DNA from 3 places in the Streptomyces sp. NPDC048637 genome. Region 3 is predicted to be linked to each of the others. Evidence: riboswitches for the same ligand, from Rfam matches in the RefSeq annotation. Region 3 holds a riboswitch; each other region holds the start of a gene.
What was found. Region 3 has a riboswitch for glycine ahead of gcvP (aminomethyl-transferring glycine dehydrogenase). Riboswitches for the same ligand answer to the same signal wherever they lie in the genome.
Positions count from the first base shown of each region.

Region 1: another riboswitch for glycine. It lies ahead of gcvT (glycine cleavage system aminomethyltransferase GcvT); the one in region 3 lies ahead of gcvP (aminomethyl-transferring glycine dehydrogenase).
Region 2: another riboswitch for glycine. It lies ahead of gcvP (aminomethyl-transferring glycine dehydrogenase); the one in region 3 lies ahead of gcvP (aminomethyl-transferring glycine dehydrogenase).

Region 1 is NZ_JBEZHQ010000025.1:100,823-110,591, reverse strand. It holds gene AB0C46_RS27290 (ABC transporter permease) at 1-926, opposite strand, end outside; gene AB0C46_RS27285 (enhanced serine sensitivity protein SseB C-terminal domain-containing protein) at 1,310-2,101, opposite strand; gene AB0C46_RS27280 (enhanced serine sensitivity protein SseB) at 2,164-2,970, opposite strand; gene AB0C46_RS27275 (AAA family ATPase) at 3,092-3,739, opposite strand; glycine riboswitch at 4,038-4,133, shown strand; gene gcvT (glycine cleavage system aminomethyltransferase GcvT) at 4,286-5,413, shown strand; gene gcvH (glycine cleavage system protein GcvH) at 5,543-5,920, shown strand; gene glyA (serine hydroxymethyltransferase) at 6,048-7,307, shown strand; gene AB0C46_RS27255 (APC family permease) at 7,546-9,240, shown strand; gene AB0C46_RS27250 (L-serine ammonia-lyase) at 9,345-9,769, shown strand, end outside.
Region 2 is NZ_JBEZHQ010000009.1:223,296-233,064, reverse strand. It holds gene AB0C46_RS15280 (DUF881 domain-containing protein) at 1-135, shown strand, start outside; gene AB0C46_RS15275 (small basic family protein) at 132-464, shown strand; gene AB0C46_RS15270 (DUF881 domain-containing protein) at 470-1,465, shown strand; gene AB0C46_RS15265 (FHA domain-containing protein) at 1,584-2,432, shown strand; gene AB0C46_RS15260 (MerR family transcriptional regulator) at 2,450-3,196, shown strand; gene AB0C46_RS15255 (bifunctional nuclease family protein) at 3,253-3,726, shown strand; gene AB0C46_RS15250 (MerR family transcriptional regulator) at 3,913-4,518, shown strand; gene AB0C46_RS15245 (DNA polymerase IV) at 4,585-6,042, shown strand; gene AB0C46_RS15240 (PRC-barrel domain-containing protein) at 5,949-6,335, opposite strand; glycine riboswitch at 6,450-6,546, shown strand; gene gcvP (aminomethyl-transferring glycine dehydrogenase) at 6,735-9,620, shown strand; gene AB0C46_RS15230 (DUF5999 family protein) at 9,690-9,769, opposite strand, start outside.
Region 3 is NZ_JBEZHQ010000019.1:131,783-141,551, reverse strand. It holds gene glyA (serine hydroxymethyltransferase) at 1-875, opposite strand, end outside; gene gcvH (glycine cleavage system protein GcvH) at 877-1,251, opposite strand; gene gcvT (glycine cleavage system aminomethyltransferase GcvT) at 1,272-2,372, opposite strand; gene gcvP (aminomethyl-transferring glycine dehydrogenase) at 2,406-5,267, opposite strand; glycine riboswitch at 5,418-5,512, opposite strand; glycine riboswitch at 5,847-5,943, shown strand; glycine riboswitch at 5,944-6,035, shown strand; gene cycA (D-serine/D-alanine/glycine transporter) at 6,318-7,790, shown strand; gene AB0C46_RS23605 (SRPBCC family protein) at 8,119-8,775, opposite strand; gene AB0C46_RS23600 (RidA family protein) at 8,840-9,247, opposite strand; gene AB0C46_RS23595 (helix-turn-helix domain-containing protein) at 9,362-9,745, shown strand.

The DNA.
Region 1 (9,769 bases), on a different contig from region 3:
ATCGCGAGGCCGGGAACGATCATGTATTGAGGGTCGACCTCGTAGTACTTGACCGCCTGGTTGAGCATGCCGCCCCAGGACGCCTGGGGCGGCTGGATACCGACGCCCAGGAAGCTCAGCGCCGCCTCGAAGAGGATGTTGGAGGGGATCAGCAGCGTCGAGTAGACGATGATCGGACCCACCAGGTTGGGCAGCAGCTCCCGGAAGAGGATGAACGGCCCGCGCGCCCCCATGCCGCGGGCGGCGTCCACGAATTCCCGCTCCCGCAGCGACAGGGTCTGGGCGCGCACGATCCGCCCCATGTACGGCCAGTTGAAGAAGCCGATCACGAAGATCAGCACCGAGATGTGCAGCGGCAGGCCCTCCAGGCCGAAGGCGCCGCCCTGCAGCGAAGCGGAGATCGCGATGGCGAACAGCAGCAGCGGGAAGGCCAGGAAGACATCCATCATCCGGCTGATGAAGGCGTCCACCCGCCCGCGGTAGAAACCGGCGACCACACCGAGGACGGTGCCGATGGCGACCGACAGCAGGGTCGCGCCGAACGCCACGATCAGCGACACCCAGGAGCCCTCCAGGATCCGGGCGAGCAGATCGCGGCCGAACTTCGGGTCCACACCCAGGGGGTGGTCCCCACTCATACCGCCGAAGTCCCCCTTGGGGAGCGTGGTGTTGGGGTCGATCAGCGACTGGTTGGGGCTGTTGGGATCCAGCCCCAGCAGGGACTGGATCGGGCGGGAGAGCGCGGCGACGGCAATGAGCAGGATGACAACGATGGCACCGGCCACCGCGACCTTGTCCCGCCGGAAGCGCAGCCAGGCGATCTGACCGAGCGAGCGCCCCTCGATCCGCTTTCCTTCCACGCCTTTCAGCACCGCTTCCGGCTGCGCCTCAGCAGCTGCTCCGGTGGTCTCGATCGGTGCGGTCACGGTGCCTTTGACCCCTCTCGGCCGACGGTGGCCGGCCCATGCCCGCCGCGGTAGCGGCCCTGGTTCACATCACTGGTGCAAGTCCTGCAGGCATCGCGGAAGTTCGCGTTATGGAAGTTCGAAAGGTGCGCGCGACGCCGTTCCGGGATGACGCTCGTACAAAGGACCGACGTCCTCTGTTGCCGGAGTCTTCATCCGATTCGCGATCAGTCACCAGTCCTGAAGGGGAAAGGATGCGTAACTGTGATGTGATCCGCGGCATTCCGTTATACGGACAAGAGTTCGGTCTGAGCGGAATGCATACCCGTGAGAAAGGGGCTCAACTGCGGGGCGCATGGGGCGAATTCACCCCAAGACCGGCGCCGGAGCGGCGCCGCCGGGCGTCAGTAGGGACGCGGGTATCCGTAGCCGTAGGAGGGCGCGGGGGCCTGCGGCTGGACATAGCCGTCACGGTCGAAGAAGGGGCGCGTGGAGGCCCGCATCCACATGCCGACGGGGTCGTACTCGTCATTCATCGCGACCGTGGAGACGGGCAGACCGTCCGGAACCGCGCCGATCGACTGCTGGATCATCAACCGCACCGAATCCACCGCTTGTTGACCGGTGTCGTACAGATCCAGACCGATCGCCAGATACGGGGCACCCAGCGCGGGCTGCACCCAGGCCCGGCGCAGCGACCGTACGGCGGGTGTCCGATGGGCGTTCTGGGCGAGGAGCGCGTAGAACTGCGGGATGTCGATGACCGGTTCCGAGATCCGCAGCGGCCCGGCGGGCAGCCGGTCGAGACCGCCGGCGATACGGCGCAGGTCCAGCCAGGGGATACCGACGCCACCGCCGGGAGCATGCGGATTCAGCCACAGGCCCCAGCGGTCAGGGAAGAGCGCGGAGGCGATCTCGGTGCCGGTGACCACCTCGTGGTCGCGGTTCCAGCCGGAGGCGGCGAGCTCGGGCGCCGAGGTCACACACGGCGCATAGCCGAGGCCCTCGACCTCCATGTTTCCGTACTGCGCGTCCGGCATACCGGCCCGGCCGTGCCAGAGCAGCATCCAGACCTGGCCCGCGGCGAGCGCGTGCAGCAGTGCTTCATAGGCGTCGTAACGGCCGGGCGAGACCTGCTGCAGCAGCTGCTCCAGCTGTCCGGCCGCCGCCGGCCCCTGATGCGCACCCGCGCTCACGTGGTCCGTCCCTTCTTCTCAGCAGGGCACGTGTGGGTGCGCCCGCCTGTCATCCAACCAGCTTACGAGTGGTCCCGAGAGTAGAAGGGCCGCACCCGCTCCAGCATCCAGTCGGCGACCGGGTCCCCCTGGGCGAGGTCGAGCATGACGAGCTGTACGGGCCAGGGCAGCGGTACCGCGCCGAGCGCACGTCCGAGGGCTGACAGTACCCTCTCGCGGGCGGTGCCGTCGTGCAGTGCGGTGGCGTCCGCCGCGACCTGAACACCGACGAACAGTGCGGGCGTGTCGCCCTCGACGCTTGCCAGGGCACGTCGGGCAGTCAGGACAATTCCGGCGCCGGAGAACTCCAGCCCGGCGGAGGCCAGGAAGTCCACCGGCTCGTCCTGCCAGTCCGGCTCGAAGAGCCGCACCCGGCCGCCGCTCGGCAGCCCGACGGACTCCTGAGGTCCTTGCCGCCGCTCCCGGCACAGTTCGGCCACCGCGGGCGGCGGCAGCGGGACGCCGACCGTGCCGTCGGGGTTGACCGCGATGCCGAGCTGCGGCGGCAGCCCGCGGGCGAACTCCCGGGCCGGGGCGACGGTGAAGGACATGTGCGAGCCGACCACCCGCAGGAACTCCTGCTCGGAGCTGTAGACCGGGACATAGGGCGCGCCGTCCAGCTCGACGGTGGGCAGATCGAGGCCGCGGGCGCCGAAGCCCGCGCTCTCCGGGCCGCCGCCGTTGGGCAGCGGTACCCACAGCCGGCTGCGGCCGAGGATCTCGACGATCCGGCCGCCGGCGCCCGGGTGCCCGACCGAAGCGGACAGCACCTCTTCGAGCTCGTTCGCCGGCCATGCCAGCTGCGGTATCCCCTGCTCCGGAAATGTCATGTGCACCCACCCGTTCCAAACCGCGCCATCTGGCCAAAGACCCTAGACGAGAAGGGGGGCGGTGCGGCGTGCGGGGGCCGCGTGCGGCGACCAGGGCGACGCGCCCCAGGGGTGCCTGTGCCTAGTGGAAGCTGACCGTCTCCAGCGTGCTCGCCGTCCGCCGGTCGAGGAGGACGGCCGAGCAGAAGCCCTCCGGCAGCCGGGCCGACTCCGCGGCGCCGACCAGCCGGCCCACCGCCCTGCGGTGCCGTGCGAAGGCGTACCCCGACACCCCGCGTCCCCGTGACTCCTGGCCGGAAAGCGCCACCTCGGGCGCCACATCGAGCAGCACCAGATGTGCCCCGCGGCCGCCGCGCAGCGCCGACCGCGCGATCCAGCGGCGCACCCACGCCAGCGTCCCGCAGTCGTGCACGACCACACTGTCGCCGGAGCGCAGCGCACGGCCCAGGGTCAGATAGTGGGCGGCCCGGACCAGCGGGCGGTAGAGGCCGTACGGCAGCCGGCGCAGTCTGCCGCGCTCCCAGCGCTCGCGGACGTCCTGGGAATCTATGCGGTGCACCACGGAGCCGTGCCCGTCCAGCGACGGCACGAGACGGTGCATGAGGGTGCTCTTGCCGCTGCCCGGAAGCCCGGAGACCACGACCAGATCGCCGGCCGGAAACCGCAGCTCGGCGGCGTCATCCGGCCGCTCGTCGCCCCGCAGGTCCACGACCTCGGTGCGGCGCCCCGGCCGGATGACGGCCCGCGGCGCACGGCCGGCCCGGGACATGGCGGCGGACGGCGCCGTCCGCACGGCGTCCGGGGGCACGACCCCTGAAGTCGCCCCGAATGCCGCTTCGCTGTGCACCGTGATCGCCCTCCCCGCCCGTTCTGGTCCGGTTCGAGTCCGTCCCTTACCCGCAGAGTGTCAAGAAAAGGTAATGCCCATCAAGGCGATTGTCCGATCTGCCCACGTCATGGGCGGGGCGGTGGACGGGGCTCCTCTATCCGGCATTCCCGTGCAATGATGTGGCCGCCGCGTGCACACCACAGCTCATCTGTGCACCGCCAACTGCATACCGGCCGCTTGAACCCGTGCGGGAGAGTCCCCGGCCGCCATGGCGGGGCGCCGAAGGAGCAAGTCCTCCCTTGAATCTCTCAGGCCCCTATACCGCGCGGGCGAGGCAGATCTGAAAAGCGAGCCACTGCCCGGCTGACAGGGCGGCTCCACCCAAGGTGCAAACCGGGTCCGTTCGCGGGATCCCGGTGAACCTCTCAGGTTCCGATGACAGATGGGGAGAACGTCTTGTTCACCCCTGCCTGGGAGCCCAGAACCATGACTGATGCCCCCCGCCGCACCGCACTGGATGCCACGCATCGCACGCTCGGCGCCACCATGACCGACTTCGCCGGCTGGGACATGCCACTGCGCTACAGCAGCGAGCGCGACGAGCATGTCGCCGTCCGCACCCGCGCCGGCCTCTTCGACCTCTCCCACATGGGCGAGATCACCGTCACCGGCCCGCAGGCCGCCGACCTCCTCGACTACGCGCTGGTCGGCAACATCGGCGGCGTCAAGACGGGCCGCGCCCGCTACACCATGATCTGCGAGGCCGAGGGCGGCATCCTCGACGACCTGATCGTCTACCGCCTGGCCGACCAGGAGTACATGGTCGTCGCCAACGCCTCCAACGCCCAGGTGGTGCTGGACGCGCTGACCGCGCGGGCGGGCGGTTTCGACACCGCGATCCGCGACGACCGGGACGCCTACGCCCTGCTCGCGGTGCAGGGCCCGGAGTCCCCCGGCATCCTCAAGAAGCTGACGGACGCCGATCTGGACGGTCTGAAGTACTACGCCGGGCTGCCCGGCACGGTCGCCGGTGTGCAGGCGCTGATCGCCCGTACCGGATACACCGGTGAGGACGGCTTCGAGCTGTTCGTCCGGCCGGCGGACGCGGTCGCCCTCTGGGCGGCGCTGACCGAGGCCGGCCAGGACGCCGGTCTGGTGCCCTGCGGTCTCTCCTGCCGCGACACCCTGCGCCTGGAGGCGGGCATGCCGCTGTACGGGCATGAGCTGACCACCGCGACCACGCCGTTCGACGCGGGCCTGGGCCGGGTCGTGAAGTTCGAGAAGACCTCCAACGACGGGGACTTCGTGGGCCGCGCCGCGCTGGCGGCGGCCGCCGAGCGCGCCGAGACGCAGCCGCCGCGCAAGCTGGTGGGCCTGATCGCCTCGGGCCGCCGGGTGCCGCGGGCCGGATACCCGGTCGTCACGGCCGACGGCACGGTCATCGGCGAGGTCACTTCCGGGGCCCCGTCCCCCACGCTCGGCAAGCCGATCGCCATCGCCTATGTCGACGCCGCCTACGCCACACCGGGCACCGAGGGTGTCTGCGTGGACATTCGTGGAAGCCATGAGCCGTACGAGGTCACCGCGCTGCCGTTCTACAAGCGGCAGAAGTAGCGGTTCCCCCGCGGCAGACCCGGCGGTGGCGCGCGCCCGCGCGTCTCACTGTGCAAGACACTCCCCCGGACGTCGTCCGGGAGGTGCCCCGATTCACGATCACACCCTCGCGTACAGGAGAATCGAGCCATGAGCAACCCCCAGCAGCTGCGCTACAGCAAGGAGCACGAGTGGCTGTCGGGCGCCGAGGACGGCGCCTCGACGGTCGGCATCACCGAGCACGCGGCCAACGCGCTCGGCGACGTCGTCTACGTACAGCTCCCTGAGGTGGGCTCCACGGTCGCGGCGGGCGAGACCTGCGGCGAGCTGGAGTCGACCAAGTCGGTCAGCGATCTCTACTCGCCCGTCGACGGTGAGATCACCGAGATCAACGAGGATGTCGTCAATGACCCCTCGCTGGTGAACTCCGCCCCGTTCGAGGGTGGTTGGCTGTTCAAGGTGAAGATCAGCGGCGAGCCGGGCGAACTGCTCTCGGCCGACGAGTACGCCGCCTTCATCCAGAGCTGAGCCCCCGGCTCTCCCCCGCTCCCGGCTTCGCCCGGACGGGGGGCCTCCGACCCGCCACCGCCCGCGCGGAAGCTCTCCGGACTCCGTCCGGGGACCTCCTCGCGCCCCTGACTCCCCAGGAAGACTCATGTCGCTTCTGAACAGCTCCCTCCATGAGCTCGACCCCGACGTCGCCGCCGCCGTCGACGCCGAACTCCACCGCCAGCAGTCCACCCTCGAAATGATCGCGTCGGAGAACTTCGCCCCCGTCGCCGTCATGGAGGCCCAGGGCTCCGTCCTCACCAACAAGTACGCCGAGGGCTACCCCGGCCGCCGCTACTACGGCGGCTGCGAGCACGTCGATGTCGTCGAGCAGATCGCCATCGACCGCATCAAGGCGCTCTTCGGCGCCGAGGCCGCCAACGTCCAGCCGCACTCCGGCGCCCAGGCCAACGCCGCCGCCATGTTCGCCCTCATCAAGCCGGGCGACACCATCCTGGGTCTCAACCTCGCCCACGGCGGGCACCTGACCCACGGCATGAAGATCAACTTCAGCGGCAAGCTCTACAACGTCGTGCCCTACCACGTCGACGAGAAGACCAACCTGGTCGACATGGAAGAGGTCGAGCGCCTCGCCAAGGAGCACCGCCCCAAGCTGATCGTCGCCGGCTGGTCCGCCTACCCGCGCCAGCTCGACTTCGCCGCCTTCCGCCGCATCGCGGACGAGGTCGGTGCCTACCTCATGGTCGACATGGCGCACTTCGCCGGCCTGGTGGCGGCGGGTCTGCACCCCTCCCCGGTGCCGCACGCCCACGTGGTCACCACCACCACCCACAAGACCCTCGGCGGCCCCCGCGGCGGTGTGATCCTCTCCACCCAGGAGCTCGCCAAGAAGATCAACTCCGCGGTCTTCCCCGGCCAGCAGGGCGGGCCCCTGGAGCACGTGATCGCCGCCAAGGCCGTCTCCTTCAAGGTCGCCGCCTCCGACGACTTCAAGGAGCGCCAGCAGCGCACCCTGGACGGTGCCCGCATCCTGGCCGAGCGCCTCGTCCAGGACGACGTCCGCGAGCACGGCGTCTCGGTCCTGTCCGGCGGCACCGACGTCCACCTCGTCCTGGTCGACCTGCGCGACTCCGAGCTGGACGGCCAGCAGGCCGAGGACCGTCTCCACGAGGTCGGCATCACCGTCAACCGCAACGCCATCCCGAACGACCCGCGTCCGCCGATGGTCACCTCCGGCCTGCGGATCGGCACCCCGGCCCTGGCCACCCGCGGCTTCCAGGCCGAGGACTTCCGCGAGGTCGCCGACATCATCGCCGAGGCCCTCAAGCCCAGCTACGACACCGACGCCCTCAAGGCCCGGGTCACCGCACTCGCGGACAAGTTCCCGCTCTACCCGTCGCTGTGACGCGTCTCATGCAGTGATCTCCCGGACCGCCGGTGAGCGGCGGTCCGGGAGTGAACAGGCCGTGAGCCCGGGGCCGTTGGCCCCGGGCTCTCGGTCTGCAGGGGCCGGTGCGCGCCGATGCTCCGGCAGCGCAATGGCATTCCCGTCATTTGGCCGAAATAAGGTGTCGGCGGCATACGTCAACGGCCCTTCGGCAGCGAGGGGGCATGCGGCACCATCAGGACGGACGACACTTTCCATGGACATGAGCGCCGGCGGGCGCAAGGGGCTCAGCCTCTTCGCCCTGATCATGATCGGCATAGGCTCGATCTTCGGCTCCGGATGGCTCTTCGGGGCCGGCTCCGCCGCCCAGGTGGCAGGCCCCGCGGCGCTGGTCGCCTGGGTGATCGGCGTCATCTTCATCGGCATGATCGCGATGTCGTACGCCGAGGTCGGCTCGGCCTATCCGATCCCCGGTGGGATGGCCCGCTACGGGCATCTCTCGCACGGCCCGGTCCTCGGCTTCCTCACCGGCTGGGCGGTGTGGATCGCGACCGCCTCGCTGGTCCCGATCGAGTCGATCGCGGCCACCCAGTACATGACGTCCTGGAACTTCGACTGGGCGAAGGGCCTGGTCGATCCGGCCACCCATCAGCTGACCCTCTCCGGCACGGCGATGGCGCTGGTCCTGACCCTCGCGCTCTGGCTGACCTGCTTCTGGTCGGTCCAGCTGCTGGCCCGCGCCAACACCGTGCTCACCCTGGTCAAGTTCGCCATCCCGGTACTGGCGGTGCTCGCCCTGGTCGGGTCCGGCTTCCACACCTCGAACTTCACCGCGCACGGCGGCTTCGCCCCGTACGGCTGGCCGGCCGTGCTCACCGCCGTCACCACCTGCGGTGTGGTCTTCGCCTTCAACGGGTTCCAGGCCGTGGTCAACCTCGGCGGGGCCGCCAAGAACCCGGGCCGGGCCATCCCGCTCGCCCTGATCGGTGCGCTCTCGCTGGGCCTGGTGATCTATCTGGCGCTGCAGGTCGCGTACCTCGGCTCGGTGCCTCCGGAGCTGCTGGAGCGGTCCGGCGGCTGGCAGGGCGTGAACCTCAACTCGCCGTTCGCCGACCTGGCGGGGCTGCTGATGCTGCACTGGGTGGTCACCATGCTGCAGTTCGGCGCGTTCATCTCGCCGGCCGGGTCCAACATCGCCAATGTCGCCTCGGCCGCGTACATGGTCACCAACCTCGCCGAGACCAGGTTCTTCCCCCGCAAGCTGGCGGCCGTGCACCCCCGCTACGGCACCGCCCGCCCCGCGATGTGGCTCAACCTCGGCTTCTCCGTCGTGCTGCTGCTCACCGTCGGCCGCAGCTGGCAGGCGCTGGCCGGCGTGGTGTCGGCGGCCATGGTCATCTCTTATCTGATCGGCCCGGTCGCGGTGGGAGTGCTGCGGCGGACCCGCCCCGACCTGCCCCGTCCCTTCCGGCTGCCGGCCGCCGGGGTGCTCTGCCCGGTCACCTTCGCCTTCGCCGCCTGCGCGCTGTACTGGTCGAAGTGGCCGGAGACCGGCAAGATCACCCTGCTGACGCTGGTGTCCGCACCGGTCGCGGCCCTGGTGCTGTGGCGCCGGGGCGAGCTCGCCAAGGGCCGCGAGGCGTCCGGCGAGGGCGGGCGAGGGGCGAGCCTGCTGCGGCAGTTCGCCCCGGCCTGGTGGATGATCCTCTTCCTGGTGTGGACGGCGACGGTGTCCGCGCTGGGCGGCGAGGAGTTCGGCGGCCGCGGCGTCATCCCCGGCGAGCTGGGCACCGCTGTGATCGCGGTCACCGCCCCGGTCTTCTACTTCTGGGCGGTGCGCTCCGGGATCAGGGCCCACGAACGGGGTCTGACCGGCGACCTGTCCCCCGCCGAAACCACCCCGGCACCCACTGTTACCGCCGACGACGGACACCGGATGGTTTCCGTCTGACGGCACCGCGCCGGGTCCGCGTTACGCTCGGAAAACGGCGCAGAATCTCCCCTTCACCCCCCAGCTCCACCGTCCACCACGAGCAGACAAGGGAGTCCGCCCCCGTGGCCATCTCCGTCTTCGACCTCTTCTCCATCGGCATCGGCCCCTCCAGCTCCCACACCGTCGGCCCGATGCGCGCCGCCCGGATGTTCGTCGGACGCCTCAAGAAGGACGGCCTGCTCTCCGAGACGGTCCGCGTCCGCGCCGAACTCTTCGGCTCGCTCGGCGCCACCGGCCACGGCCACGGCACCCCCAAGGCCGTCCTCCTCGGCCTGGAGGGTCACTCCCCCCGCACCGTCGACGTCGAATCCGCCGACGACGAGGTGGAGCGCATCCGCACCACCAAGCGGCTGCGGCTGCTGGGCGCCGAAATAGGCACCGCCCACGAGATCGACTTCGACGAGTCGAGCGAGCTGATCCTCCACCGCCGCCGCGCGCTGCCGTACCACGCGAACGGCATGACGCTTTTCGCCTACGACGCGGCGGG
Region 2 (9,769 bases), on a different contig from region 3:
GGCGTGCGCACCAGGATTTCCGCTGAGAACGAGGTCACGCTGCCGCCCGCGCCCAGCTTGATCGTACGTACCGCAAAGCCGCAGGCCGGTGCCGCCAAGGCGGACGGCGCCGACACAGGGAAGGGCACATCGTGATCGCCGTATTGGGCCTCATCGTGGGAGTCGTGGTCGGGCTTGTCGTCCGACCCGTGGTGCCGACGGTGGTCGAGCCCTACTTGCCGATCGCTGTCGTCGCGGCCCTGGATGCCGTGTTCGGCGGTCTGCGCGCCATGCTGGACGGCATCTTCGACGACAAGGTCTTTGTGGTCTCCTTCCTGTCGAATGTCGTCGTGGCCGCGCTGATCGTCTTCCTCGGTGACAAGTTGGGCGTCGGTGCCCAACTGTCCACCGGCGTCGTTGTGGTGCTGGGTATCCGCATCTTCTCCAACGCCGCGGCCATCCGCCGGCACGTTTTCAGGGCGTGAGGCGGATGACCGCGGACGAGACCCCAGAGCCGGAGAAGCAGACGGAGCCGGAGAAGCAGCCGGAGCTGGAGAAGAAGGCGGAGCGGCCGGAGCCGGACCAGGACCGCGGCGCCGCCGGCCGCCGGCCGATGCCGCCCGAGAGCCGGAGCGCCCCCGAGCCGGCCGAGTCCGGCGACGGAGCCGAGGCTCAGGAACCGGACAGTGCTGGACAGAAGCAGGGCAAAGGGGCAGACTCCTCGACTCCGGACGTCGTTGCTGATGACGGGAGCACGGAACGCCCGAAGACCGGTCGGGAGCGGCTCGTCGCGAGTCTGTGGCCGCCGCGGCTGACCCGGGCTCAACTGATCGTTGCGCTGCTCCTGTTCATTCTCGGTCTCGGTCTGGCGATTCAGGTACGTTCCACAAGTGACAGCAGTGCGCTGCGAGGCGCGCGCCAGGAGGACCTGGTGCGCATTCTGGATGAGCTGGACAATCGCTCCCAGCGGTTGACCGACGAACAGCGGCGCCTGGAAGGGCAGAAGACCGAGCTGGAGAACAGCTCGGACCAGGCCGAGGAGGCCCGTAAGCAGACCGTGGAGAAGGAACAGCAGCTGGGCGTGCTGGCCGGGACCGTCGCGGCGCAAGGGCCCGGCATCAACCTGACCATCGACGACCCGACGCACTCCGTCGAGGCGGACAAGCTGCTGGACACCATCCAGGAGCTGCGGGCGGCCGGCGCGGAGGCCATCCAGGTCAACGATGTCCGGGTTGTCGCGGACAGCTATCTCTCGGACGTCCGGGGTGGCGTGGGGGTCGACGGCAAGCGCGTCATGCAGCCGTTCCACTTCAAGGTCATCGGCAAGCCGGAGGACTTGGAACCGGCGCTGAACATCCCCGGCGGAGTGGTCCAGACTCTGGAAAAGGAGCAGGCCAAGGTGTCTGTGACCCGTGAGGAGAAGATCATTGTGAACGCCTTGCGAGAAGCGAAGCGGCCTGACTACGCTCGGTTGTCATCTCAGTGAGGCGTGCACGTATGTCGAGTGCCCGGGAAGGGCATGAGGTAGCGGGGGGTCGACGCACCGTGCGTGTGGTGTGTGGTGGAAACTGTCTGAAGGCCACGGACGTTCACAGGATGTCCGGATGGGCCGGTGTGTGCATCGAGGGTTCGTCCTGCCCCACGGGCGGGTCTATTTCGTTCAAGGGGAATCGCCCGTGAAGTTGTTTGGAAAGCTGTTCGGCAAGAGCGCACGCCAGGAGGGCGGCAGCGGCTCCGCGCGGCATCGCGCTCCGCGCCAGCCCGACGAGAGTGGCGCGTCCGAGGACCGTCCGCTCTTCCGTGATGAGGTCAGCGGTCCGTCCGGGGGGTACGGCGCGGGTTCTGTTGACCCCTCCGGTGCCGGCCGCATAGGTTCCCAGGAACCATCAGCCGCACGCACGGGTGGAGGGTCGGCCTTGCCGGTTTGTACGAGGTGTGGGAGCCAGAACGCCGAGGCGAGCCGGTTCTGCTCCAACTGTGGTGCGCCGCTGCGTGCGGGCGCCCAGCCCGAGCGCGCGTCCGAGACGACGTCGACCATCTCCATTTCGGGGCTGGAGGCCTACGACTCGGAGACGACGGGCCAGAATCTGTCGCCGTCGCTGTCCCCCGAGGCCCAGGCGGCCGTGGACGCTCTTCCGTTGGGGTCGGCGCTGCTGGTCGTCCGCCGGGGACCGAACGCGGGCAGCCGTTTCCTGCTGGACAGCGAGCTGACGACGGCAGGCCGGCATCCGCAGGGCGACATCTTCCTCGACGATGTGACGGTCTCGCGCCGTCATGTGGAGTTCCGTCGCGGCCCGGACGGTCTCTTCACGGTCGCCGACGTCGGCAGCCTGAACGGTACCTACGTCAACCGTGAGCGGATCGACTCCGTTGCCCTCGCCAATGGCGACGAGGTCCAGATCGGCAAGTTCCGTCTGGTCTTCTACGCGAGCCAGCGAGGCGCCGGTATCTGACCGGCCGGGGAAGGCATATGCGCGATACACCGAAAGGCGGCGCCGGTTTTGCCGGCGCCGCCTCCTCGGACGGCAAGCCGGTGAGCATCGGTACGGTGCTCACGGTGCTGCGCGAGGAGTTTCCCGAGGTCACCATCTCCAAGATTCGCTTCCTGGAGGCCGAGGGACTGGTTGAGCCGAAGCGCACGCCTTCCGGATACCGCAAATTCACACCGGCCGACGTGGAGCGGCTGGCCGCCGTCCTGCGGATGCAGCGGGACCACTATCTGCCGCTGAAGGTCATCCGGGAGCATCTGGACGCCCTGGAGCGCGGTGAGCAGGTGCCGCTGCCGGCCCCGGCCGCACCCTCCCGGGATCTGGTCGAGGGCGTGCACGACCCGGGTGCGGAGCGCCCCACGGCTGCCCGGATCGGCCGGGCCGAGCTGCTGGCCGCCGCGGAGGTGGACGAGGCGGCGCTCGCCGACTGGGAGTCCTACGGACTCATCGTCCCGCATGCGGACGGCGGATACGACATCGAGGCCGTGACGGTGGCCAAACTTGTCGCGGACCTGGGCCGTTTCGGTCTGGAGCCGCGGCATCTGCGTGCCGTGAAGGCGGCGGCCGAGCGCGAGGCGGGCCTGGTCGAACAGGTCGTTGCACCCCTTCGGCGGCACCGTAACCCGCAGACCAGGGCCCATGCCGAAGCCACCGCCAGGGAGCTGGCAACGCTGTCCGTACGGCTGCATGCGGCCTTGGTGCAGAGCGCTCTGCGGGTCCGGCTGTAGCGAGCAAACGAGTGCCCGACTACCCAAACCGGCCGGGCACGTCCTAGGGTTGCTGTGTGAACGAGCTCGACGTCGTGGGTGTCCGGGTGGAAATGCCTTCCAGCCAACCGATCGTGCTCCTGCGGGAGGTGGGAGGCGACCGATACTTGCCCATTTGGATCGGGCCAGGAGAGGCCACCGCCATCGCCTTTGCCCAGCAGGGCATGGTCCCTGCCAGGCCGCTGACGCATGACCTTTTCAAGGATGTGCTCGAAGCGGTGGGCCAGGAGCTGACGCAGGTCCGCATCACGGATCTGCGCGAGGGGGTTTTCTATGCCGAACTTGTCTTCGCGAGCGGGGTCGAGGTCAGTGCGCGTCCGTCGGACGCGATAGCGCTGGCCTTGCGCACCGGAACGCCGATCTTCGGTACCGACGGCGTGCTGGACGACGCGGGGATCGCCATCCCGGACGAGCAGGAGGACGAGGTGGAGAAGTTCCGCGAGTTCCTCGACCAGATCTCGCCCGAGGATTTCGGGACCAACAGCCAGTGAATCGGCCAGGCGAACCGCCTGTTTCCGGCCAAACAATGAGCCTTTCCCCGTGCGAGGTCACGAGAAACCACTCGTAGGGTGATTATCACTCGGCGTGGCGAGCGCGGCGATCGTTGACGCACCCCGAGGGACTGCATACCGTCGATATGGCAGGTCCCGTCCGGGACGTGGAGGACGGAGGGCGGCGTGGCAATCACCGGCGACGGTATGGCGGCGGAAGGGGCGTTGCCGCTCCACTCGGGCGCAGCAGCGAACCCTGCCCCGGCACCGGCCGCGGCGGTGTCGGGGGACTGCGAGGCTCAGACCATCGGCTATCGCGGCCCGACCGCCTGTGCGGCAGCGGGCATCACTTACCGGCAGCTCGACTACTGGGCGCGTACGGGCCTGGTGGAGCCGAGCATCCGGCCGGCCTACGGCTCCGGCACCCAGCGGCTCTACAGCTTCCGGGATGTCGTGGTCCTGAAGATCGTCAAGCGGCTGCTGGACACCGGGGTGTCGCTGCAGAACATCCGCACCGCCGTCCAGCATCTGCGCTCGCGCGGGCTGGCGGATCTGACGCGGATGACGCTGATGAGCGATGGCGCGACGGTCTACGAGTGCACCTCGCCCGACCAGGTCGTGGATCTGCTCCAGGGCGGCCAGGGCGTCTTCGGAATCGCCGTCGGCGTGGTGTGGCGGGACGTGGAGGGTGCGCTGTCACAGCTCCACGGGGAGCGCGTGGACACCGGCGAGACGCTGGTGGGGAAGAACCCGCACGACGAGTTGGCGCGGCGGCGCAACCGGGCGGGCTGAGTCCCCGGCGGAGTTCGCGGCCCGGCATCGGGCCGATTGTCAGTGGCATGGGGCAGCATCGGAGATGTGAGACCTGCCCCGACGATTCTGCATCTGGACATGGATGCCTTCTTCGCGGCCGCCGAGCAGGCGGCCAAGCCGAGCCTGCGCGGCAAACCCGTGGTGGTCGGCGGGATCGGCGCGCGCGGAGTGGTCTCCACGGCCTCGTACGAAGCCCGGGTCTTCGGTGTCCGCTCCGCGATGCCGACGGCCCAGGCGCGCCGGCTGTGCCCCAACGCCGCCTATCTCAGCCCTCGCTTCACGCTGTACCGCCACGTGAGTGAGGTGGTGATGGAGCTGCTGCATGCGCTGTCGCCGCTGGTGGAGCCGCTGAGCCTGGACGAGGCGTTCGTCGACCTGGAGGCGGGTGGGGTGCCGGCCGAGACGGCGGCGGTGCGCGCCGTGGGGGAGCGGCTGCGGTGTGACATCCGGTCCGCGACGGGCCTGACCGGCTCGGTGGGGCTGGCCGGGGCCAAGATGCTGGCAAAGATCGCGTCCGAGGCGGCCAAGCCGGATGGGCTGGTGGTGATCGAGCCGGGCACCGAACGGGAGCTGCTGGGCCCGATGACGGTGCGGACGCTGCCCGGGGTGGGTCCCGCGACGGCCGAGACGCTGCGCAGGGCCGGGATCCACACCGTCGCGGAGACCGCGGAGGCCGGTGAGGCCGAGCTGGTGCGGCTGCTGGGCAAGGCGCATGGTGCCGGGCTGTATGCGATGGCGCTGGGGCAGGACGACCGGCCCGTGGTGGCCGAGCGGGACGCGAAATCCATCTCGGTCGAGGACACCTTCGAGGTCGATCTGACCGACCGGACTCGGGTACGGAGCGAGGTGCTGCGGCTGGCGGACCGGTGTGTACAGCGGCTGCGGGCGGCCGGGCGCTCCGGGCGCACGGTGGTCATCAAGGTGCGCAACTACGACTTCTCGACGCTGACCCGTTCCGAGACGCTGCGCGGGCCCACCGACGACCCGGCGGTGATACGGGAGGCGGCTGTGCGCCTGCTGGAGATGGTGGACACCACCGGCGGGGTGCGGCTGCTGGGCGTGGGCGTGAGTGGCCTGGCGGACTTCACACAGGAGGATCTGTTCGCCCAGCTGGCGACGGAGCGGGAGGCGGCGGAGACCGCGACGGCAGCGGCGGCGGAGCAGGCCGCCGGGGGCACGGAGCAGGCCGGGGCCGAGGAGGAGCGGCCGCGGCGCTGGCACCCGGGGCTGGACGTGGTGCACGACGAGTACGGCGCCGGCTGGGTACAGGGGAGCGGGGTGGGGAGAGTGACCGTACGCTTCGAAACGCCATGGTCCGCACCGGGGAGGGTGCGGACCTTTGCTGTCGAGGACCCGGCGCTGCGGCCGGGGGAGCCCCTGCCGCTGGTGGGCGGGGCGCCGGCGGGTGATCAGTCGTCCGAGCCGGCGATCTTGCCGAAGTTCTTGTCGCGGGAGGCGGGGGACACCGGATCGGAGGTCGGGGAAGAAATATCCAGTCGGTAGTGGTGATAGAGCTGAAGTTCCTGCTCAGGGGAGAGATGGCGGCCCACGCCGAAGTCCGGCGCGTCCTTGATCAGCTTGCGGTCGTAAGGAATGTGCAGGCCCTCACCGACCATTTTGCTGGGCTCCAGGGGGACGAACGCATCCCGGCTGAAGAGTCCGGTGCGCACGGCCGCCCACTCCGGTTCCCCCGTCGCATCGTCGAGGTAGACCTCGTCGATGGTCCCTATTTTCGCGCCGTTACGGTCGAACGCTTTGCGGCCGATCAGGCTTCGGGGATCGATATCGGTTTGCACGGCCCCTCCAATTGGTCGCAACTGCCCTGTGACAACTACCAAACGGCACATTTCATGCCCTGGCCACTCGAAGGATCCTTCGAGTGGCGCGCTGGTAGGCTGGCGATTGGCCGCAGACCCCGTGCGGGAGAGTCCTTGTCGTTCGCGACCAGGGCGCCGAAGGAGCAAATCCTCCCCGGAATCTCTCAGGCACACGTACCGCATGGACGAGGTCACTCTGGAAAGCAGGGCGGGCCGCGGAAGGCACAGCGCCGGGACCCCTCCTCACCGACGGTGAAAGCCGGACCGCCATGTGCGGGCCGGTGAAGCTCTCAGGTTGAGATGACAGAGGGGGAGGCCGTCCGGGCACCCGTGCCGTGGTGCCCCTCGTAGGTCGTATTGACCAGGAGGCCCCCGCAGATGACCACCAATCGCATCTCCTTGACCGAGCTGGAACGCGGCACCCCCTTCGAGCGCCGGCACATCGGTCCCGACCACGCGGCGCAGGCGAAGATGCTCGCGCACATCGGATTCGGGTCGCTGGACGAGCTCACCGCCGCTGCCGTGCCCGATGTGATCAAGAGCGCCGAGGCGCTCGGCCTGCCGCACGCCCGTACCGAGGCCGAGGTGCTCAAGGAGCTGGAGGGCCTGGCGGACCGCAATCAGGTCCTGTCGTCCATGATCGGACTCGGCTACTACGGCACGTTCACCCCGCCGGTGATCCTGCGCAATGTCATGGAGAACCCGGCCTGGTACACGGCGTACACGCCCTACCAGCCGGAGATCTCGCAGGGCCGCCTGGAGGCGCTGCTGAACTTCCAGACGATGGTCGCCGACCTGACCGGGCTGCCCACCTCCGGCGCCTCGCTGCTGGACGAGGGCACCGCCGCCGCCGAGGCGATGGCTCTTGCCCGCCGGGTCGGCAAGGTCAAGCAGGGCGTCTTCCTGGTCGACGCCGACTGTCTGCCGCAGACCATCGCCGTGATCGAGACCCGTGCGGAGCCCACGGGCGTCGAGGTCGTGGTCGCGGACCTGTCCGACGGCATTCCGGCCGAGATCGCCGAGCGCGGTGTCTTCGGTGTGCTGCTGCAGTACCCGGGAGCCTCCGGTGCGGTGCGTGACCCCCGCGCCGTGATCGAGCAGGCCCACGAGCTGGGCGCGATCGTCACCGTCGCCGCCGATCTGCTCGCCCTGACGCTGCTGACCTCGCCCGGTGAGCTCGGCGCGGACATCGCCGTCGGCACCACCCAGCGCTTCGGCGTCCCGATGGGCTTCGGCGGACCGCACGCCGGCTTCATGGCCGTCCGTGACCAGTTCGCCCGCAGCCTCCCCGGCCGTCTGGTGGGCGTCTCCGTCGACGCCGACGGCAACAAGGCCTACCGCCTGGCGCTGCAGACCCGTGAGCAGCACATCCGCCGGGAGAAGGCCACCAGCAACATCTGCACCGCGCAGGTGCTGCTCGCGGTCATGGCCGGGATGTACGCGGTCTACCACGGCCCCGAGGGCCTGCGGACCATCGCCCGGCGCACCCACCGCTACGCCGCGATCCTCGCCGAGGGCCTGCGGGCCGGCGGGGTGGAGGTCCTGCACGGTGCGTACTTCGACACGCTGACCGCGCGGGTGCCCGGCCGGGCCGCCGAGGTCGCCGCCGCCGCCCGGGAGGCCGGTGTCAACCTCCGGCAGGTCGACGCGGACCTGGTCGGCATCGCCTGTGACGAGACCACCGGGCGTGCGCAGCTGGCCGGTGTCTGGGGCGCCTTCGGGGTGCCCGGTGACGTCGAGCAGCTGGACGCGGCCGCCGCCGAAGCGCTGCCGCAGGCGCTGCTGCGTCACGACGACTACCTCGCCCACCCGGTCTTCCACGAGTACCGCTCCGAGACCGCGATGCTGCGCTACCTGCGCACCCTCGCCGACAAGGACTACGCGCTGGACCGCGGCATGATCCCGCTCGGCTCCTGCACGATGAAGCTGAACGCCACCACCGAGATGGAGCCGGTCACCTGGCCCGCGTTCGGCCAGCTGCACCCGTTCGCGCCGGCCGACCAGGCCCAGGGCTACCTCACGCTGATCCAGGAGCTGGAGGAGCGGCTGGCCACGGTCACCGGCTACGACAAGGTCTCCATCCAGCCGAACGCCGGATCGCAGGGCGAGCTGGCCGGTCTGCTGGCCGTCCGCGCCTACCACCGCGCCAACGGTGACGAGCAGCGCACGGTCTGCCTGATCCCGTCCTCGGCGCACGGCACCAACGCCGCCAGCGCCGTGATGGCCGGAATGAAGGTCGTCGTCGTCAAGACCGGTGAGGACGGCGAGGTCGACACCGACGATCTGCACGCCAAGATCGAGAAGCACCGTGACGAGCTCGCGGTCCTGATGGTGACCTACCCCTCCACCCACGGCGTGTTCGAGGAGCACATCACCCAGATCTGCGCGGCGGTGCACGAGGCCGGCGGCCAGGTCTATGTCGACGGCGCCAACCTCAATGCGCTGGTCGGGCTCGCCGAGCCCGGCAAGTTCGGCGGCGATGTCTCGCATCTGAACCTGCACAAGACCTTCTGCATCCCGCACGGCGGCGGTGGCCCCGGTGTCGGCCCCGTCGGCGTCCGCGCCCACCTGGCGCCGTACCTGCCCAACCACCCGCTGCAGCCGAGCGCCGGCCCCGAGACGGGCGTCGGGCCGATCTCCGCGGCTCCCTGGGGCTCGGCCGGCATCCTGCCGATCTCCTGGGCGTACGTCCGTCTGATGGGCGCCGAGGGCCTCAAGCGCGCCACCCAGGTCGCGGTCCTCAGCGCCAACTACATCGCCAAGCGTCTGGAACCGCACTACCCGGTGCTCTACACCGGCCCCGGCGGCCTGGTGGCGCACGAGTGCATCATCGACGTCCGGCCGCTGACCAAGGCGACCGGGGTGAGCATCGACGATGTGGCCAAGCGGCTGATCGACTACGGCTTCCACGCGCCGACGATGTCGTTCCCCGTGGCCGGCACGCTGATGATCGAGCCGACCGAGAGCGAGGACCTCGGTGAGCTGGACCGGTTCTGCGACGCGATGATCGCCATCCGCGCGGAGATCGAGAAGGTCGGCTCGGGGGAGTGGGCCAAGGACGACAACCCGCTGCGCAACGCTCCGCACACCGCGGGCGCGCTCGGCGGCGACTGGTCGCACCCGTACACCCGCGAGGAGGCCGTCTTCCCGGCCGGTGTCGCCGCGTCGGAGAAGTACTGGCCGCCGGTGCGCCGCATCGACGGTGCCTTCGGCGACCGTAACCTCGTCTGCTCCTGCCCGCCTCTGGAGGAGTACGACAACTGAGTCATGGCAGCAGCAAGGGCCCTCGGCAGATCTGCCGGGGGCCCTGTGGTACGTGGCGAGCGCGGCGGGTCAGGCAGCCGCGATGACCCGGGCGCGGTGCGGGGCGATGACCTGCCCGTCGGGGAGCAGCTCACCGGTGTCCTCGAAGA
Region 3 (9,769 bases):
GTGAGGGTGCGCTCCTGGCGCCGGTGGAACGCCGGCTCGGACGCCATCTTGAACGCGACCGCCTTGGCGGCGATCACATGCTCCAGTGGCCCGCCCTGCTGGCCGGGGAAGACCGCACTGTTGACCTTCTTCGCCACGTCCGCACGGTGGGTCAGCACCACTCCACCGCGCGGCCCGCCGAGGGTCTTGTGCGTGGTCGTGGTGACCAGGTCGGCGTGCGGCACCGGGTTGGGGTGCAGGCCCGCGGCGACCAGACCGGCGAAGTGCGCCATGTCCACCATCAGGTAGGCGCCCGACCGGTCCGCGATCCGCCGGAAGGCGGCGAAGTCCAGCTGCCGGGGGTAGGCCGACCAGCCCGCGATGATCAGCTGCGGCCGGTGCTCCATGGCCAGCCGCTCGACCTCGGCCATGTCGACGCGGTTGTCCTCCGCGGAGACGTGGTAGGCGACGGTGCGGTAGAGCTTGCCGGAGAAGTTGATCCGCATGCCGTGGGTGAGGTGCCCGCCGTGCGCGAGGTCCAGGCCCAGGATGGTGTCTCCCGGTTGGAGGAGCGCCGTCATCGCGGCGGCGTTCGCCTGGGCGCCCGAATGCGGCTGCACATTGGCGAAGGACGCACCGAACAACGCCTTGACCCGGGTGAGGGCGAGCCGCTCGATGGCGTCGACGTGCTCACAACCTCCGTAGTAGCGGCGGCCCGGGTAGCCCTCGGCGTACTTGTTCGTCAGGACCGAGCCCTGCGCCTCCATGACCGCGACCGGTGCGAAATTCTCGCTGGCGATCATCTCCAGCGTGCTCTGCTGCCGCTCCAGTTCGGCACGCACGGCAGTGTGTACTTCCGGGTCGAAGTCGGCGAGCCGACGGTCGAGTATCGACATGTCACGCTCCTGCCGTGAGTGCCGCGTAGGCGGAGGCGTCCAGCAGGTCCGGCGTACCGGCGATCCGCATCCGGAACAGCCAACCGGCCCCGAAAGGATCGGTGTTGACCAGACCGGGGTCGGCCACTGCGGCTTCGTTGATCTCGACGACTTCGCCGTCCGCGGGAGCGAACAGGTCGCTCACGGACTTGGTCGACTCGATCTCGCCGCACGCGTCGCCGGCCGTGATCGCCGTGCCCACGACAGGCAGGTCGAGGTAGACGACGTCGCCGAGCGCGTCGGAGGCGTGGGCGGTGACGCCGACGGTCGACAGGTCGCCCTCGCTCGCGATCCATTCGTGGTCGCTGGTGTACATCAGGTCGGGGGGCAGGCTCATGATCTGTTCTCCTGTGATGGTCAGGCTTGGCAGCGGTAGAAGGGCAGCTCGACGACCTGGGCGGGCTCCTGGCTGCCCCGGATGTCGACGAGCACCTCGGTGCCGGGTGCGCTCCGGCCGGTCGGCACGTAGGCCATGGCTACGGGGTGGCCGAGGGTGGGCGACAGTGCGCCCGAGGTGACTTCGCCGATGCGCTCTTTGGTGTCCGGGGCGAGTACGGCGTAGCCGGTGCGCGGAGCTCGCCGGCCGGTCGAGGCCAGGCCGACCAGCACATGGGCCGAGCCCTGCGCACGACGGGCGGCAAGGGCGGCCTCGCCGACGAAGCCGCCGGGCTTCCCGAACGCCACGACTCGTCCCAGTCCCGCTTCGAACGGCGTGGTGCGGGCCGTGAGTTCCTGCCCGTACAACGGCATCCCGGCCTCCAGCCGCAGCGTGTCACGGCTGGCCAGGCCGCAGGGAAGGAGCCCGTGCCCCGTGCCCGCCGCGCTGAGGGTCTGCCAGAGAGCCACGGCATCCGCGGGGCGGCAGTAGATCTCGAAGCCGTCCTCACCGGTGTAGCCGGTACGGGCGAGCAACACCTCGCGGCCCGCCAATCGCGCAGGGTCGATCGCGTAGTACTGCAGCGACACCACGTCGATGTCGGCCAGTTCGCCGACGATCGCCGGGGACGCCGGGCCCTGGACCGCGATCAGGGCCCACTGGCCGGACGCGTTCCGGATCGTGGCGGCGTAGCCGTCGATCCGGTCACGCAGTTGGGAGAGCACGACCAGCGCGTTTCCGGCGTTGGCCACGATGAAGTATCGCTGCTCGGCCAGCCGGTAGACGACGAGGTCGTCGAGGACTCCGCCGGTCTCGTGGACCAGTATGGAGTAGCGCGCCCGGCCGACGGCGATCTTCGACGGCTGTCCGGCCAGGGCGTAGTCGAGGGCTCGCCCGGCTTCGGGGCCGGAAAGCTCGATCTCTCCCATGTGGGTGAGGTCGAAGATGCCGGCGGTGGTCCGTACCGCGTGGTGCTCGGCCAGCTCGGAGGTGTAGCGCAGGGGCATGGACCAGCCGGTGAAGTCGGTGAATGACGCACCGAGCTCCGCGTGAAGGTCGTGCAGGGGAGTCTTCTTCAGCATGGTGGTTCTTCTCCGGACCGTGAGCGGCCCGGGTCAGGACGCGAACGCTTCGGGAGGCGGGCAGGAGCAGACCAGGTTGCGGTCGCCGTGCGCCTGGTCGATCCGGCCGACCGGTGGCCAGTACTTGTCGGGTGTGACACCCGCCGGGAAGGCGGCCTGCTCGCGCGAGTAGGCGCGGGTCCACTCGCCGGCGATCGCGGCGGCGGTGTGCGGCGCCTGTCGCAGCGGGCTGTCCTCAAGGCCCCAGACGCCCTTGGCCACCAGGTCGATCTCCGCACGGATCGCGATCATCGCCTCGCAGAAGCGGTCCAGTTCAGCGAGGCCTTCGCTCTCCGTCGGCTCGACCATCAGCGTGCCGGGGACCGGAAAGCTCATTGTCGGCGCGTGGAAGCCGTGGTCGATGAGCCGCTTGGCGATGTCATCGACCGTCACACCCGTGGCGGCGGTGAGGGGACGTACGTCGAGGATGCACTCGTGCGCGACGAGGCCCGACTCTCCGGCGTACAGGACGGGAAAGTGTGGCGCGAGGCGGCGGGCCACGTAGTTGGCGCTCAGCACGGCCGTCCGGGTCGCCTCGGTCAGCCCCTCCGCGCCCATCATCCGGATGTAGGCCCACGGGATCGGAAGGATTCCGGCGCTGCCGAACGGTGCGGCGCTCACCGCCCCGATGCCGTCGCGGCGCCCGGTGTCGGGGTGCAGCGGGTGGGTGGGCAGGTACGGCGCGAGGTGTGCGGCCACCGCGACCGGGCCGACCCCCGGCCCGCCGCCACCGTGCGGGATGCAGAAGGTCTTGTGCAGATTGAGGTGTGACACATCGCCACCGAACTCACCGGGCTTGGCGACTCCGAGCAGTGCGTTGAGGTTGGCGCCGTCGACGTACACCTGTCCGCCGTGCTCGTGCACCACCTCGCACAGCCGCGTGATGCTTTCCTCGTAGACGCCGTGCGTGGAGGGATAGGTCACCATGATCGCGGCCAGGTTGCCGGAGTGCTGCGCGCACTTCGCCTTGAGGTCCTCGAGATCGACCGTGCCATCGGGCCGCGATGCCACCACGACGACGCGCATCCCGGCCATGGCGGCCGAGGCCGCATTGGTGCCGTGCGCGCTTGCCGGGATCAGGCACACATCGCGTCCGGCCTGGCCGTTGCTCTGGTGGTAGCGGCGGATCGCCAGCAGGCCGGCGAGCTCGCCCTGCGATCCCGCGTTCGGCTGGATGGAGACCTTGGCGTACCCGGTGACCTCTGCCAGCCATGTCTCGAGCTGATCGACGAGGGCCAGGTACCCGGCAGCGTCCGTGAGGGGCGCGAAGGGGTGCAGGTCGGCGAAGCCGGGCCAGCTGACCGGCTCCATCTCCGTGGTCGCATTGAGCTTCATCGTGCAGGACCCGAGCGGGATCATCCCGCGGTCCAGCGCGAAGTCACGGTCGGAGAGCTTGCGCAGATAGCGCAGCATCGCGGTCTCCGACCGGTGCTGGTGGAAGACCGGGTGGGTGAGGAAGGGGGAGGTGCGCCGCAGGTCCGGCGGGAGCGCCGCCGAAGCGCCCGCAGTTGGCCCGTCAAGGTCGCCCCCCGCCCGGCCGAAGGCGTCGAGCACGAGACGGACATGGTCCCCCGAGGTGGCCTCGGAGCAGGAGATGCTGACGTGGTCACCGTCCACCAGCCGCAGGAGCAGCCCCTTGTCGTGCGCGTCCGCGACGACCTCCTCGGCACGGCCGGGGACCCGCACCAGCAGGGTGTCGAAGAACTCGCGGTGCACCACCGTGATCCCGCTGTTCCGCAGACCCGTGGCGATGAGCGCGGCGTGCCGGTGCGTCCGCCGGGCGATCTCGGCCAGACCATCGGGGCCGTGGTAGACGGCATACATCGACGCGACCACGGCGAGCAGTACCTGCGCCGTGCAGATGTTGGAGGTCGCCTTGTCGCGTCGGATGTGCTGCTCGCGGGTCTGCAGGGCGAGGCGGTACGCCGGCCGGCCGGCGTTGTCCACGGACACGCCCACGAGCCGGCCGGGCAGGTGGCGTTCGAGCCCTTCGCGGACCGCGATGTAGCCGGCGTGCGGTCCGCCGTAGAACAGGGGGACACCGAACCGCTGGGACGATCCCACGACGATGTCGGCGCCGTACTCACCCGGTGGCACGAGCAGCGTGAGCGCCAACAGGTCGGCGGTCACCGTGACCAGCGCCCCGCGCGCTCGCGCCGCGGCGGTCACCTCGCGCAGGTCGCGGACGGCTCCCGAGCAGCCGGGGTAGGACAGCACGACCCCGAAGAAGTCGTTCTCCTCCGGCAGTGGCTCGGCGACGTCGATCTCGACGATCTCGATGCCGACCGCGGCTGCACGCGTGCGCAGGACGTCGAGGGTCTGCGGCAGGGTGTCGCGGTCGACCAGGACGCGGGGGCGCCTCTTGCCGGCGACACGACGCATGACCGTGACGGCCTCGGCGACCGCCGTGGCCTCGTCGAGCAGCGACGCGTTGGCGGTCGGCAGTCCGGTGAGGTCGCCGATCATGGTCTGGAAGTTGATCAATGCCTCGAGCCGGCCCTGGCTGATCTCCGGCTGGTAGGGCGTGTAGGCGGTGTACCACGACGGGTCTTCCAGCACATTGCGCCGGATCACCGCGGGCGTGGTGGTCGCGTGGTAGCCGAGTCCGCTCATCGGGACGGCCACGGTGTTCCTGCTCGCGAGCTCCTGCAGCTCGGCGCGGGCCTCGGTCTCGGTGGCGGCGGCAGGCAGGTTCAGGTCGGACGTGCTGCGGATGCCGCTCGGGACGGCGGCGTCGATGAGCGCGGCCAGCGTCGGGTAGCCGACTTCGGCCAGCATCTTGGCGCGGTCGGCGTCGCCGACGCCGATATGGCGGGTGGCGAACTCACCCGACGCGGAGGACTCGGGGAAGGTCATGGTGGGAGGCTCCCTGTGGGGGCACCGCGAACGCGGCACCGTGGATGGGTGGCCTCCCCGCTCTGTCATCGGTACCTGAGAGCTTCACCGCCGGGTCGGGCGGTTTGCACCGTGGGCGCAGGACATGACGTCCTGTCTTTCCAGAGTCGCCTAGCCGAAGCGGTAGTTGGGCCTGAGAGATTCTGGGGAGAGTTGCTCCTTCGGCGCCTCGCCAGGGTGGGCGAGGGCTCTCCCGCTTCGGTTCGAACAGCGCGATGTGGAGTTGTGGGGCCCGACCGTAGGGCCGGTTGGTGGTGGCGTCAAGGCGGTCCAGCGCCCTGACGATCCTGGTGACCGCCGGGTACGCCGAGAATCGGGCGGGCGCCGCGGAGGAGGCAACGTACGGGCACCGGAACACAGCCGTCAAGAGTCCGCTCGGTGTACGTGCCGGTAACGGATCGGCCCAGGATGCGCGCCTTGAGCTGCACAAACGCCGTCCCCCACGGGCGAGTGCCGTACTACTCGAAAGTAATGTCCAGCGTTCGGTCGGTCCCTTGACCGGTCGCAGATGTGGCCCTAGCCTCACCGCACATTGCCGTTCACCCCGGAGCGGGAGAGCACTGGATCAGCCAGACCCAGGCGCCGAAGGAGCAACACCTCCCCGGAAACTCTCAGGCATCCCTACCGCTCGGGCAGGCAACTCTGAAAAGCAGGCGCTGACGCGCCTCGCCCACGGTGCAAGCCGCGTGCTGCGCGCGGCGAAGCTCTCAGGCTCATGACAGAGGGGGAGGCTCACTCGGCCGTACGGGCTCCTGCCCGTGCTCGACATTCGAGGAGCCCCTGATGGCTGTTCCGCCGCCGCTCCCCTGACCGCCACTGCGTGCCGGCTCCCGGGCTGATCTTCGATCTACTATGTGGGACCGTTCAGCGTACTGACACCGTTCCTGTCGGCTGCCGCAGGTCCGCGCGCAGCCCCACCCTGCCGCTCGCCCCCTGTGGGCGCGTGGTCATGCTCCAAGATGCCCCCTGTCCCGTGCCCGCACGGGTCTTGAGATCCGCGAGGTTTTGCCCATGCCTGAACGCAGTGACACCGGCTCGACCACCGTGTCGGCCGGATCCACTCCCCCGCCCGAAGGTGAGCAACACCTCTCCCGTCAGCTGTCCAACCGGCACATCCAGCTCATCGCGATCGGCGGTGCGATCGGAACCGGCCTGTTCATGGGCTCGGGCAAGACGATCTCGCTGGCCGGGCCCTCGGTGATCTTCGTCTACATGATCATCGGGGTGATGCTCTTCTTCGTGATGCGGGCGATGGGCGAGCTGCTGCTCTCCAACCTGCGTTACAAGTCCTTCGCCGACTTCGCAGCCGACCTGCTGGGGCCGTGGGCCGGCTTCTTCACGGGCTGGACTTACTGGTTCTGCTGGATCGTCACCGGCATCGCCGACGTCATCGCGATCTCCGGGTATGTGACCTACTGGTGGCACGACCTACCGCTGTGGATACCGGCGCTGGCCGCCGTCGTCCTCTTGATCGCCTTGAATCTGCCCACCGTGAAGGCGTTCGGCGAGACCGAGTTCTGGTTCGCGCTGATCAAGATCGTCGCGATCGTGGCGCTGATCGTCGTCGGGCTGGTCATGGTGTTCGGTCACTTCCAGGCGCCCGGGGGCGCGGCGGCAAGCTTCTCCAACCTCTGGAACGACGGAGGGTTCTTCCCCACCGGCCCCATGGGGTGCGTCGCGGGATTCCAGATCGCGACCTTCGCCTTCGTCGGCATCGAACTGGTCGGCACCACCGCGGCCGAGGCGGAGAACCCGGAGCGGAACCTGCCCAAGGCGATCAACTCGATCCCGGTGCGCGTGATGCTCTTCTATGTCGTCGCGCTGATCGTGATCATTTCGGTCACGCCCTGGCGCGAGATCAGTGCGGACCGCAGTCCGTTCGTCGTGATGTTCACTCTTGCCGGTCTGGGGATCGCCGCCTCGGCGATCAACTTCGTGGTGCTGACCTCGGCCGCCTCGTCTGCGAACTCGGGCATCTACTCCACCTCACGGATGGTGTACGGGTTGGCCCGGGAAGGCGACGCCCCGGCGCGCTTCGGCAGACTCACCTCCAGGAAGGTACCGGCCAACGCCCTGCTCCTCTCCGGGGTGTTTCTGCTCGCCGGTGTGGTCATGGTCGCCATGGACGACTCGATCATCGAGGCCTTCACCCTGGTGACCACCGTGTCCGCCGTGCTCTTCATCTTCGTCTGGTCGATCATCCTGATCAGCTACCTCGTGTATCGCAAGCGTCGTCCGCACCTGCACGAGGCGTCGCAGTTCAAGATGCCCGGCGGCATCGTCATGTGCTACGTCGTGCTCGTGTTCTTCGTGTTCCTCCTCTGGGCGCTGACCCAGGAACCCGACACGCTGCGGGCCTTGCTGGTGACCCCGGTGTGGTTCGTCATCCTCGGCATCGCGTGGGCGGGGCTCCGCCGTCGCCCGGGCCACGCCGCCCGTGAAGCGGCCTTCCGTTCCGAACTGCACAACGCGCAGCAGGACTGATACGGCCACCGGGCCCATAAACCGGCACCCATCGCGAGCGCCGTTCCCGGGGAGGGGAACGGCGCTCGCTTTCGGTGTGCTTGCGACTCCCCCGCCCCCGCAGCCCACGTCTGACAGGCACTCAGGACTTCGCATGCTGCCGCTGCGGAGCGCCGGGGTTGGACCCCAGCCAACGGCCGCGCTCGCTCTGCACCCCTCGCCCGTGTCCGCCGCCGCAACCAAGCCGACGCTCAGCGGTAGGGCTCCAAGGGCCGTCACCGGCCACCACCGGCCACCACCGGCCGCCGTACTGACTGACGCGCAGCGGGCCGCGGAACCGGTTGGTGGGTCAGTACGACGGCCGGTTGTGGGCGCGGGCTTCGGCGGCGGACTTCAGGTCGCGCAGCCATGCTTCGAGGCCCTCACGGAGGATCTTGGACGCGGTGGGAACGTCCGCTTCGACCTGGGGGCCGGTGTGGGTCTCCTCGGTACTCACGCGGACGCCGCCCTTGACCTTGCTGAAGTTCCACACATGGACGCCGTCGATGCGCAGTCCTTCGCCGATCGCGGGGCCGGTCCAGCGGATGCACGAGTGGTGCTTGATCTGCTGGACGGTCGAGGTGATCTCCAGGCTGGTGGCGGGAGTTGAGGGGTTGGGAGGTATCGGGGTGGTCCACCGGAATGCCGAACCCTTGCGGAAGGGGCCGTGGTCGAGGCGTTCCACGGTCTCGACGGGCGTCTGCCAGGACGGCCAGCGCTCCACGTCGGTCTGCAGCTTCCAGACGGTGCGCAGCGGGGCGTTGATCACGGTCTCGGTCCGGTGGCGGACGAGGGCGTCGGGGTCGACGCCCTTCCCGCGGCAGGTGAGGGACTTGCCGGGGTGGGAGGTGTGGGGGGTTTGGGAGCCGGCGGGTGCGGCGGCTCCGGCGGGTGCGGCAGCAGTGCCGAGGAGGCCGAGGGCGAGCGGGACGGTGAACAGGGCGGCGCGGACGCCAGTGCTGCGCATACCGGACACGGAGTTCTCCTCTGTCGGTCGGGGTGTGCGGGCTGCGTGGGCGAGGAGCGTCTGTTCAGTCGAGGACCGCGGTAGCTTCGATCTCCACCAGATGGTCGGGGATGTCCAGTGCGGCTACGCCCAGCAGCGTGGCCGGTGGGACCGGGGTGACCCCCAGCTTCGCGGCCGCCCGGGAGATCCCCTCCAGAAGCAGGGGCATCTTGTCAGGGGTCCAGTCGACGACGTAGACGGTCAGTTTCGCCACGTCGTCGAAGGAACCACCGGCCTCGGCCAGGGCGGTGCCGATGTTGAGGTAGCACTGCTCGACCTGCGCGGTGAGGTCGCCTTCACCGACCGTGACCCCCTCGGCATCCCAGGCGACCTGTCCGGCGATGAAGGCCAGTTTCGCCCCGGAGGCGATCGACACCTGCCGGTAGACGTCGGCTTCGGGCAATCCGCTGGGGTTCATCAGGGTGACGGCCATGCTGCCTGCCTTCATGTCGTGAGAGACACCTGCGGTCTCTTGTGGTTACTCAGGAACCGTAGGAGAGTGGCTGCCGGCATGGAAGAACGCACTTTTCGGTGACTGGGGAACCTCATGGTGACCAAGCAGTTCAAGGGCTCACCCAAAGACGAAGCGGACCTGACACGCGCGGACTCCCTGGCGCGGGAGATCTTCTCGGACATCGCCAACAAGTGGGCGCTCCTGATCATCGAGGCTGTGGGTGAACACACCCTGCGCTTCAGCGAGTTGCGGAACGAGATCGAGGGCATCAGCCACAAGATGCTCACCCAGAACCTGCGCATGCTGGAGCGTAACGGTCTGGTCGAGCGGTGTGTGCACCCCACCGTGCCGCCCCGGGTCGAGTACACCCTCACCGAGCCGGGCCGAGCCCTGCGAGCGACGGTTGACGGAATGTGCGACTGGACCCATCGATACCTCGGTCATATCGAGACCGCCCGCCACCGCTTCGACGCCTGACGGCTGGATCACTCGCCTGTCGTC